2 regions of the Pseudomonas sp. LBUM1676 genome follow, and region 2 is predicted to be linked to the other one. Evidence: riboswitches for the same ligand, from Rfam matches in the RefSeq annotation. Region 2 holds a riboswitch; the other holds the start of a gene.
What was found. A riboswitch is a leader RNA that binds a small molecule or an ion and turns the genes downstream of it on or off. The one in region 2 is predicted to bind cobalamin.
Positions count from the first base shown of each region.

Region 1: it holds a riboswitch for cobalamin, as region 2 does, so the genes downstream of both, cobO (cob(I)yrinic acid a,c-diamide adenosyltransferase) here and ACA041_RS17690 (CbtB domain-containing protein) in region 2, are expected to answer to the same signal.

Region 1 covers NZ_CP166777.1:4,952,431-4,956,893, reverse strand. The annotation lists gene ACA041_RS22800 (PQQ-dependent sugar dehydrogenase) at 1-763, opposite strand, end outside; cobalamin riboswitch at 1,065-1,298, shown strand; gene cobO (cob(I)yrinic acid a,c-diamide adenosyltransferase) at 1,380-1,991, shown strand; gene ACA041_RS22790 (cobyrinic acid a,c-diamide synthase CobB) at 1,988-3,388, shown strand; gene bluB (5,6-dimethylbenzimidazole synthase) at 3,385-4,035, shown strand; gene cbiB (adenosylcobinamide-phosphate synthase CbiB) at 4,032-4,463, shown strand, end outside.
Region 2 covers NZ_CP166777.1:3,829,749-3,834,211, reverse strand. The annotation lists gene nfuA (Fe-S biogenesis protein NfuA) at 91-675, shown strand; gene cobM (precorrin-4 C(11)-methyltransferase) at 829-1,575, opposite strand; gene ACA041_RS17700 (cobalamin biosynthesis protein) at 1,655-2,068, opposite strand; gene ACA041_RS17695 (CbtA family protein) at 2,065-2,772, opposite strand; gene ACA041_RS17690 (CbtB domain-containing protein) at 2,784-2,987, opposite strand; cobalamin riboswitch at 3,109-3,336, opposite strand; cobalamin riboswitch at 3,550-3,763, shown strand; gene cobW (cobalamin biosynthesis protein CobW) at 3,863-4,463, shown strand, end outside.

The sequences.
Region 1 (4,463 bases), 1.1 Mb from region 2:
CGAAGATCCGATGGTTGCCGGTGGCCCGATCCACTTCCCAGATCGCCGCGCGACCTTCTTCCTGATCCATGCCGTTTTCGCCGACGTTGCTGTTGGACCCGACCGTTACGTACAGCTTGTTCCCGTCCTTGCTGGCGATAACGTTCTTGGTCCAGTGATGATTCAGCGTGCCGCCCGGCAGATCGACGACTTTGATCGGCTGCGACTTGATCGCCGTATCGCCCTCTGCATAGTGGAAGCGCAGCAGGCGGTCCGTATCGGCGACGTACAAATCATTACCGACCAGCGTCATGCCGAACGGCGAGTTCAGGTTTTCCAGAAACACCGTGCGGGTTTCGGCGATGCCGTCGTGGTCCTTGTCTCGCAACAGTGTGATGCGGTTCGGGCTGGGTACCCCTGCACCGGCCCGGCCCATGACTTTCTTCATGACCCAGCCTTTGATGCCTTTGCCGTCATCGGGTTTGGGTGGCGCATTGGTTTCGGCGACCAGCACGTCGCCGTTGGGCAATACATAAAGCCAGCGCGGGTGATCGAGACCTTCGGCGAAGGCGGCGACCTGGGTTCCGGTCGCAGCGGTTGGTTTCGCACCGTCCGGCCAGCCGATCGCCGGGGCAATGTTCACCGTCGGGATCAGGGTCTTGTTCGGTTCTGGCAGCTTGGGCTGCGGTCCGGTGCCGTCCATGACTTGCAGGCTGGAGGTTTCACCGCAGGCGGCGAGCCCTCCGGCGAGCGCGATGACGAGAACGAGCTGGGGCTTGCGCATGCTGATCTTCCCTATGAATGCGTAGATACAATCATAGAGAAGCTTGCAGGTGCGATGGTTCAACCGGTCAGCCGCGGGCTTCCTTGAACAGGACGACGGTGCCGGGGTGATAGTGGCCGCCTTCGTTGCGCAACTTGCGCTAGGCGTAGGGGAAATACCAGGCCACGGCGCAGCTGTTTTCCTTTTGCAGGTCGTCGACCATGTCCTGCAGTTCTGGATTGGCGTCAGATAATTGATCGACGGCACTGAATTGCTTGAGCAGGCCCCGTCTTCAATTGACGCTCCACCCCCAACCCTCTAACCTTCGCGGCTTGTTTCAGGTGCTCTGTGGCCATGGCCGACAGAGTGAAACAGGGAAGTCGGTGAGTGATGCTCTTCAAGCGACGAAGAGTCATGATCCCGACGCTGCCCCCGCAACGGTAAATGAGTAAAGGCTGTGCATTGAGCCACTGTGTTGATTATCGACATGGGAAGGCGCGCAGTCAGGCCAGCGCCGCTCATGAGCCCGGAGACCGGCCTGATCCATCCAGCGGCATCACGGTGGGCGATGCCAGGCTTCTTGCCGTCTATTCTTGTGCCTGCCCGCCGTTATCCAGCCCCAACGGAGAGCTCCCCCATGACTGATACTCCCGATCGTGACGAACGTCACCTGGCGCGCATGCTGCGCAAAAAAGCCGTGATCGATGAACGCATCGCCAATTCCCCGAACGAATGCGGCCTGCTGCTGGTGTTGACCGGCAACGGCAAAGGCAAGAGCAGCTCGGCTTTTGGCATGCTCGCCCGCTCCCTGGGCCATGGCATGCAGTGTGGCGTGGTGCAGTTCATCAAGGGTCGCAACAGCACCGGCGAAGAACTGTTCTTCCGCCGCTTCCCGGAACAGGTGCGGTTTCATGTGATGGGGGAGGGCTTCACCTGGGAAACCCAGGATCGCCAGCGTGATATCGCTGCCGCCGAAGCCGCCTGGGCAGTCTCCCGCGAACTGTTGAGCGATCCGTCCATCGGTCTGGTGGTGCTCGATGAATTGAACATCGCCCTCAAGCACGGTTATCTCGATCTGGATCAGGTGCTCAGTGATTTGCAGGCGCGTCCGCCGATGCAGCACGTGGTGGTCACCGGTCGAGGCGCCAAGCCGGAGATGATCGAACTGGCCGACACCGTCACCGAAATGGGTGTGATCAAGCACGCGTTCCAGGCCGGTATCAAGGCACAAAAAGGCGTCGAGCTGTGACGCAACTACGTTATTGCCCGGCGGTATTGATTGCCGCGCCGGCCTCCGGCCAGGGCAAGACCACCGTCACCGCCGCGCTGGCCCGCTTGCATCGTAATCAGGGGCGCAAGGTGCGGGTCTTCAAGTGCGGCCCGGATTTTCTCGACCCGATGATTCTCGAGCGCGCCAGTGGTGCGCCGGTGTATCAACTGGACATGTGGATGGTCGGCGAACAGGAAAGTCGCCGACTGTTGTGGGAAGCCGCAGCTGTTGCCGACCTGATCCTGATCGAGGGCGTGATGGGGCTGTTCGATGGTACGCCGTCCAGCGCCGATCTGGCGCGGCACTTCGGTGTGCCGGTGCTGGGTGTGATCGATGGTACCGCGATGGCCCAGACCTTTGGCGCACTGGCCCTGGGGCTGGCGCGCTATCAGCCGGACTTGCCGTTTGCCGGTGTCCTGGCTAACCGCGTGGGCACATTGCGCCATGCGCAATTGCTCGAAGGCAGCCTGACGGAAGGCCTGCGCTGGTATGGCGCCTTGTCCCGGGAAACCGGGATCGAATTGCCGAGTCGGCACTTGGGGCTGGTTCAGGCCAGCGAGCTCAATGATCTGGATCTGCGTCTCGACGCGGCAGCCGAATCACTGGCCAACAGTTGCGATGTTGCGCTGCCGCCGCCCGTGGCATTCGCCGCTCCTGAAGTGATCGCCGCCGAACCCTTGTTGGCTGGCGTGCGCATCGCCGTGGCCCGTGACGAAGCCTTTGCCTTCACCTATGGCGCGAGCCTGGACCTGCTGCGGGCCATGGGCGCCGAGCTGCTGTTTTTCTCGCCGATCCGTGACGCCGGGTTGCCGGAAGCGGACAGTCTTTACCTGCCGGGAGGCTATCCGGAATTGCACCATGTGGCGCTGGCAAAGAACACATCGATGCTCGATGGGATTCGCGCGCACCATGCGGCCGGCAAACCATTATTGGCCGAGTGTGGCGGCATGCTGTATCTGCTCGATTCGCTGACCGATGTCGAGGGCACTCGTGCCGAATTGGTCGGTTTGCTGCCCGGGGATGCGGTGATGCAGAAGCGTCTGGCTGCATTGGCGTTGCAAACGGTGGAGCTGCCGGAAGGTTTGTTGCGCGGGCACACCTATCATCATTCGCTGACCACTACCGGGCTTGAGCCGATTGCCCGTGGGCTGAGCCCGAATGGCGGGCGTGGGGCGGAGGCGGTTTATCGTCAGGGGCGGATGACGGCCTCTTATGTGCATTTTTATTTTCCGTCGAATCCATTGGCGGTTGCCGCGTTGTTTGCGCCTGACCGTAAGGCTGCCTTCGCGAGCAGGCTCGCTCCCACAGGGGATCGCATTTCTTCTGGCCGCACACCTTCAAATGTGGGAGCGAGCCTGCTCGCGAAGAGGCCATGACCGATAACGCATTTTCCAAGGCCGAACGCGAAGCGATTTATCGAGCCATCGCCGAACGCCGCGACATGCGCCACTTCAGCGGCGGCACCGTCGAGCCCGAATTATTGCGACGCCTGCTCGAAGCCGCGCATCAGGCCCCGAGCGTGGGCCTGATGCAGCCCTGGCGCTTCCTGCGCATCAGCGACCGCAGCCTGCGCGGCAAGATCCAGCAGTTGGTGGAAGAGGAGCGAATCCGCACCGCCGAAGCCCTCGGCGAGCGCAGCGACGAATTCATGAAACTCAAGGTCGAAGGCATCAGCGACTGCGCCGAAGTGCTGGTCGCCGCGCTGATGGATGATCGCGAGCGCCACATCTTCGGCCGCCGCACCTTGCCGGAAATGGACATGGCGTCCTTGTCCTGTGCGATCCAGAACCTGTGGCTGGCCTCCCGTGCCGAAGGGCTGGGCATGGGCTGGGTTTCGTTGTTCGAGCCGCAGGCCCTGGCCGACTTGCTGCAGATGCCCGCCGGCGCCAAGCCGCTGGCCGTGCTGTGCCTGGGCCCGGTGAAGGAATTCTACCCGGCACCGATGCTGGCACTCGAAGGCTGGGCGCAGGCGCGTCCGCTGGGTGAATTGCTGTATGAAAATTATTGGGGAGTGAGTCAATGAGTGTGGCGTTGTTGAGTGTCGCCGCGGTTGCGCTGGACGCGCTACTGGGTGAACCCAGGCGCTGGCATCCGCTGGTGGCGTTCGGCCGTTTTGCCGACCGCATCGAGCAACGTTTCAATGGCGAAGGTCGCGGCTGGCGCAGTCACGGTGTCACCGCGTGGGTGATCGCGGTCGTGCCGCTGACCTTGCTGGCCACGGCGTTTTCCTGGGCGCCTTATGTCGGCTGGATCGTCGAGATCCTCGCGCTCTATTGTGCCCTCGGCATGCGCAGCCTCGGGGAACACGTCGAGCCCGTGGCCAAGGCCCTGCGCAGCGATGATATTGAAGAAGCCCGCAAACGCGTGGGTTATCTGGTCAGCCGTCAGACCAGCGAACTGGATAAAACCGAAGTCGCCCGCGCCGCCACCGAGTCGGTGCTGGAAAACGGC
Region 2 (4,463 bases):
GCCACTTCCGGAGTTTCCCGACAAAAATACTAGGACTTTGTCCGGCGCGATGATTGGCGTAAACTGCGCCCAAGCCTGCGAGGAGTTTCCATGACCGCTATTACCATTACCGACGCCGCCCACGATTACCTGGCTGATCTGCTCTCCAAGCAGAACACCCCGGGCATTGGCATCCGCGTTTTTATCACCCAGCCTGGCACCCAATACGCCGAAACCTGCATTGCCTACTGCAAGCCGGGCGAAGAAAAGCCTGAAGACACGGCAGTGGGGCTCAAAAGCTTCACCGCTTACATCGATTCGTTCAGCGAAGCCTTCCTGGATGATGCGGTAGTCGACTACGCCACCGACCGCATGGGCGGCCAGCTGACCATCAAGGCGCCAAACGCCAAAGTACCGATGGTCAACGCCGACAGTCCGATCAACGAGCGTATCAACTACTACCTGCAGACGGAGATCAACCCGGGGCTCGCGAGCCACGGCGGTCAGGTCAGCCTGATCGATGTGGTCGAGGACGGCATCGCCGTGCTGAAGTTCGGCGGCGGCTGCCAAGGTTGCGGCCAGGCGGACGTCACCCTGCGCGAAGGGATCGAGCGGACGTTGCTTGAGCGTATTCCTGAGTTGAAGGGTGTTCGCGACGTGACTGACCATACGCAGAAAGAAAACGCCTACTACTAAGGTGTTCGCTGCGAAATGAAAAAACGGCGCTGTGGTGAGGGAGCTTGCTCCCGCTCGATTGCGAAGCAATCGCAAAGCAGCTGATGCATTTTACCGTGATGAATGCGTTGGCTGATGTTGGGACCGCTCCGCGGTCCAGCGGGAGCAAGTGCTTCAGGGTCTGTAGAGATGCGCATGCCCGGCGCGATACAGCGACGACTCGCTGAAGTGATCGCTACCCAACACCCGACCCACCAGAATCAACGCCGTGCGCCGAAACCCCTTGGCTTCAACCTTCGCGGCAATATCCTCAAGCGTCCCCACCACCCAATCCTGATCCGGCCAGGTCGCCCGGTGAATCACCGCGATCGGACAGTCCGCGCCATAATGCGGCAGCAATTCGACCAGAATCTTCTGCAGATGATTGACCCCCAGATGGATCGCCATGGTCGCCCCGTGCTGCGCCAGGCTGCCGAGTTCTTCACCGGCGGGCATGACGGTCTTGTCGGCGTAGCGGGTCAGAATCACGCTCTGTGACACATCCGGCAAGGTCAATTCCGCACCCAACAGTGCCGCACAGGCCGCTGTCGCGGTCACACCGGGAATGATTTCAAAGGCAATGCCGAGTTCGCGCAGGTAGCGAATCTGCTCGCCGATGGCGCCATACAGGCTCGGGTCGCCGGAATGCACCCGGGCGACATCCTGGCCCTTGGCATGGGCGCTCCTGATCAGTTCGATGATCTGTTCCAGGTGCAGTTCGGCGCTGTTGATCACGTGTTCGGCCTGGTGGCCTTCGAGCACGGCAGCGGGCACCAGGGAGCCGGCATAGATGATCACCGGGCAGCTGCGGATCAGCCGCTGGCCTTTGACGGTGATCAGTTCCGGGTCGCCGGGACCCGCGCCAATGAAATAGACAGTCATCGTCGGTTCCTGTGAAAAAAGGCTTGGCAAGGCTTCAGATGAAGATTGCTCATGATCGAGCAGGGGGTTATCGGGGATGTCAGGCAGCGCCAGCCAATGCCAGGGTCGCCTGGGCATATTTCTGTCGCGAGATCAGCAGTTTGACCGGGGCCTGGACCAGGTGTTCAGCCAGGGCCAGGGCAGCACTTTCCGCCACACCGTAGCAGCCGGTGCGTTCGAACGCGATGTCCGAATGATGGCTGAGTTGCGTGTGATAGCCGGCCAGTTGTGCGCTGCTGAAATACATAACCTCCAGCCCAAGCTGTTCGGCGAGTTCGATCAGGCCAGGTTCTTCGCGCTTGAGGTCGATACTGGCCAGGGCCTTGATCTGGTGCAGGCCGATCCTGTGCGCCTGTAGCGCCTGGTCGAGCAGCGCCCGCAGCGTGCTGACGGGGCAGCCGCGCTGGCAGCCCAGGCCGACCACCAGGGTCGGCGCTGTGCAGTCATCGGTCATGCGTGGTATTGGCCAGCGCTTTTGCGGCGGAACAACCAGGCGCTGATCAGGCCCAGGGCCAGCCAGAACGCCACGTTGGTCAGCTGCGAAGCGATTTTGAACTGCGCCTCGAGCGCTTCCGGTGCAAGCATCGAATGCACTTGCGGTTGCGGTGCGCCAATCACGTGGGGAACCGCGAGGATGGCGACGCCGAGGATCTTCATCAGCCAGTGACGGCTGAACACGATCAGGGCGATACCGACTGCGGTGGAAGCGGCAGTGCCGATCCACCAGATCTGCCGTTGCGTCAGGTCGGCCGCGGCGGTCCCCGGCAGTTCAGGCGGAAGGCCGAGGGTCGGCGCGAGCACGAAGGTCGCGTAACCGGCCAGACCCCACAGCAGGCCCTGTGAAGTCCTGGTCGGCGCGCGCAAGGTATAGAGACCGGCAAGCATCAGGGCGAAACCTACGGCCACCACCAGGTTGCCGCCGGTGGTCGACAGCACGCGCTGCCAGCCGTCTTCCGGCTCCCAGGCTTCGGCGTCGTGGGAGTGAGCGACGACAGCACCGGCGGCGTGCTCGTGAATTTCAACAGCGGCCGGCTCGGATTTTTCGTAGGTTTCCGCCTGCAGAATCAGTGGCGACACCCAGAAGCTTTGCAGCAGCGTCAGCAGCAGGGCAGCCAGCAGCCCGGTGAAACCTGCGGTTTGCGCGATACGCTTGATCATGTCGGCAGGTCTCAATGGCACGGGAACGCGGAGCTGTGACGGGTATCGTGGGCGGCATTGTGCACCGCTTCGATGTGCGAGAAACCGGCAAAATAGACCAGGCACGCGCCAAGGATCGACGCACAGGCGGCGGCGGTCAGGCGTTGGGTCAGGGTCGTGGTGGAGCTGGCGGTGCTCTTATCGGTGTTGCTGCCGGTGCTGCTGATGATCGACATGGCGCTTCCCTCTGGTCTGTCAGCGGGTGAATAGAGCGCATGGAAGATCCCTGCGGGCACGGGCACGCAGAGGTTCAAACAGCGCCCGCCCACCGCGGGTTTGTTATTCAGTGAGCGTGACGCTCACCTGATGTTGCGGGCCGGTCTCCGGGCTCGCGAGGGGCGCTGGCTTTCGCCTGGACCTGCAAGAATCACCTTCCCATGCCGTACGGCTGGCACAGTGGATCTGATTCTTCGCTCGCTTACCGTTGCGGGGGCAGCACCGGACTGACATGGCTTGGAGTAAAGCACATGATTCACCGGTTTCCCGTTTCACCCTGTGAAGGGCACCCGTAACAAGGCGTGTAGGAGAGCATGGGCGGGGGTTGGGCGTCAATTGGCATGGGTTCTCAACTTGACACCGGGGTGACTGCTTCGCGGGCAAGCCTCGCTCCTACAGAACATAGTCGCCCACAATGTATGTGATCGGCGCTATTGCTGTAGGAGCGAGGCTTGCCCGCGAAGGCGTCCTGTCTGTCTCCACAGATCTCTGCGCGGACATTGACCCGCCCCAAGACCATGCGTAGCCTTGCGCATTCGAGGTTCTTCGGCGTCTGCCGAAGCTAAGAAGGGAACGCGGTCGATGCCGCGGCTGCCCCCGCAACTGTGAACGGTGATGTTTCGCTGCCACGCCACTGCAAACCCTGTGCAACGGGTTCGCGGGAAGGCGCAGCGAACGCCAGTCGAACGACTGGCACACCGTCAGCCAGGAGACCTGCCTCGATACAGATTCTCACTACAACCGGGCGGGGTGATCCGGTGGCGGAACTCTTGCGCGCGCACCTGTCGCAGCGATTGTCGTCCCGTATGCCCGCCACCTTGCCAAAGGGCATCCGATGAAAACACTGGCCAAACTCCCCGTCACCATCGTTACCGGCTTCCTCGGCTCGGGCAAGACCACCTTGCTGCGGCACATGCTCGACAACGCTCAGGGTCGTCGCATCGCGGTGATCGTCAATGAGTTCGGCGAGCTGGGCATCGACGGCGAAATCCTTAAGCAGTGCTCCATCGGCTGCACCGAGGAAGAAGCCAACGGCCGCGTCTACGAACTGGCCAACGGCTGCCTGTGCTGCACCGTGCAGGAAGAATTCTTCCCGGTGATGCGCGAACTGGTGGCCCGCCGCGGTGACCTCGATCACATTCTCATCGAAACCTCGGGCCTGGCCCTGCCAAAACCGCTGGTGCAAGCCTTCCAGTGGCCGGAAATCCGCAGCGCCTGCACCGTCGACGCCGTCATCACCGTGGTTGACAGCCCGGCCGTTGCCGCCGGCACCTTCGCCGCGTTCCCGGATCAGGTCGATGCCCAGCGCAAACTCGACCCGAACCTGGACCACGAATCGCCGCTGCACGAACTGTTCGCCGATCAACTGGCCAGCGCCGACCTGGTGATCCTCAACAAGGCCGACCTGATCAGCCCTGAAGACCTGGCCCGTGTGC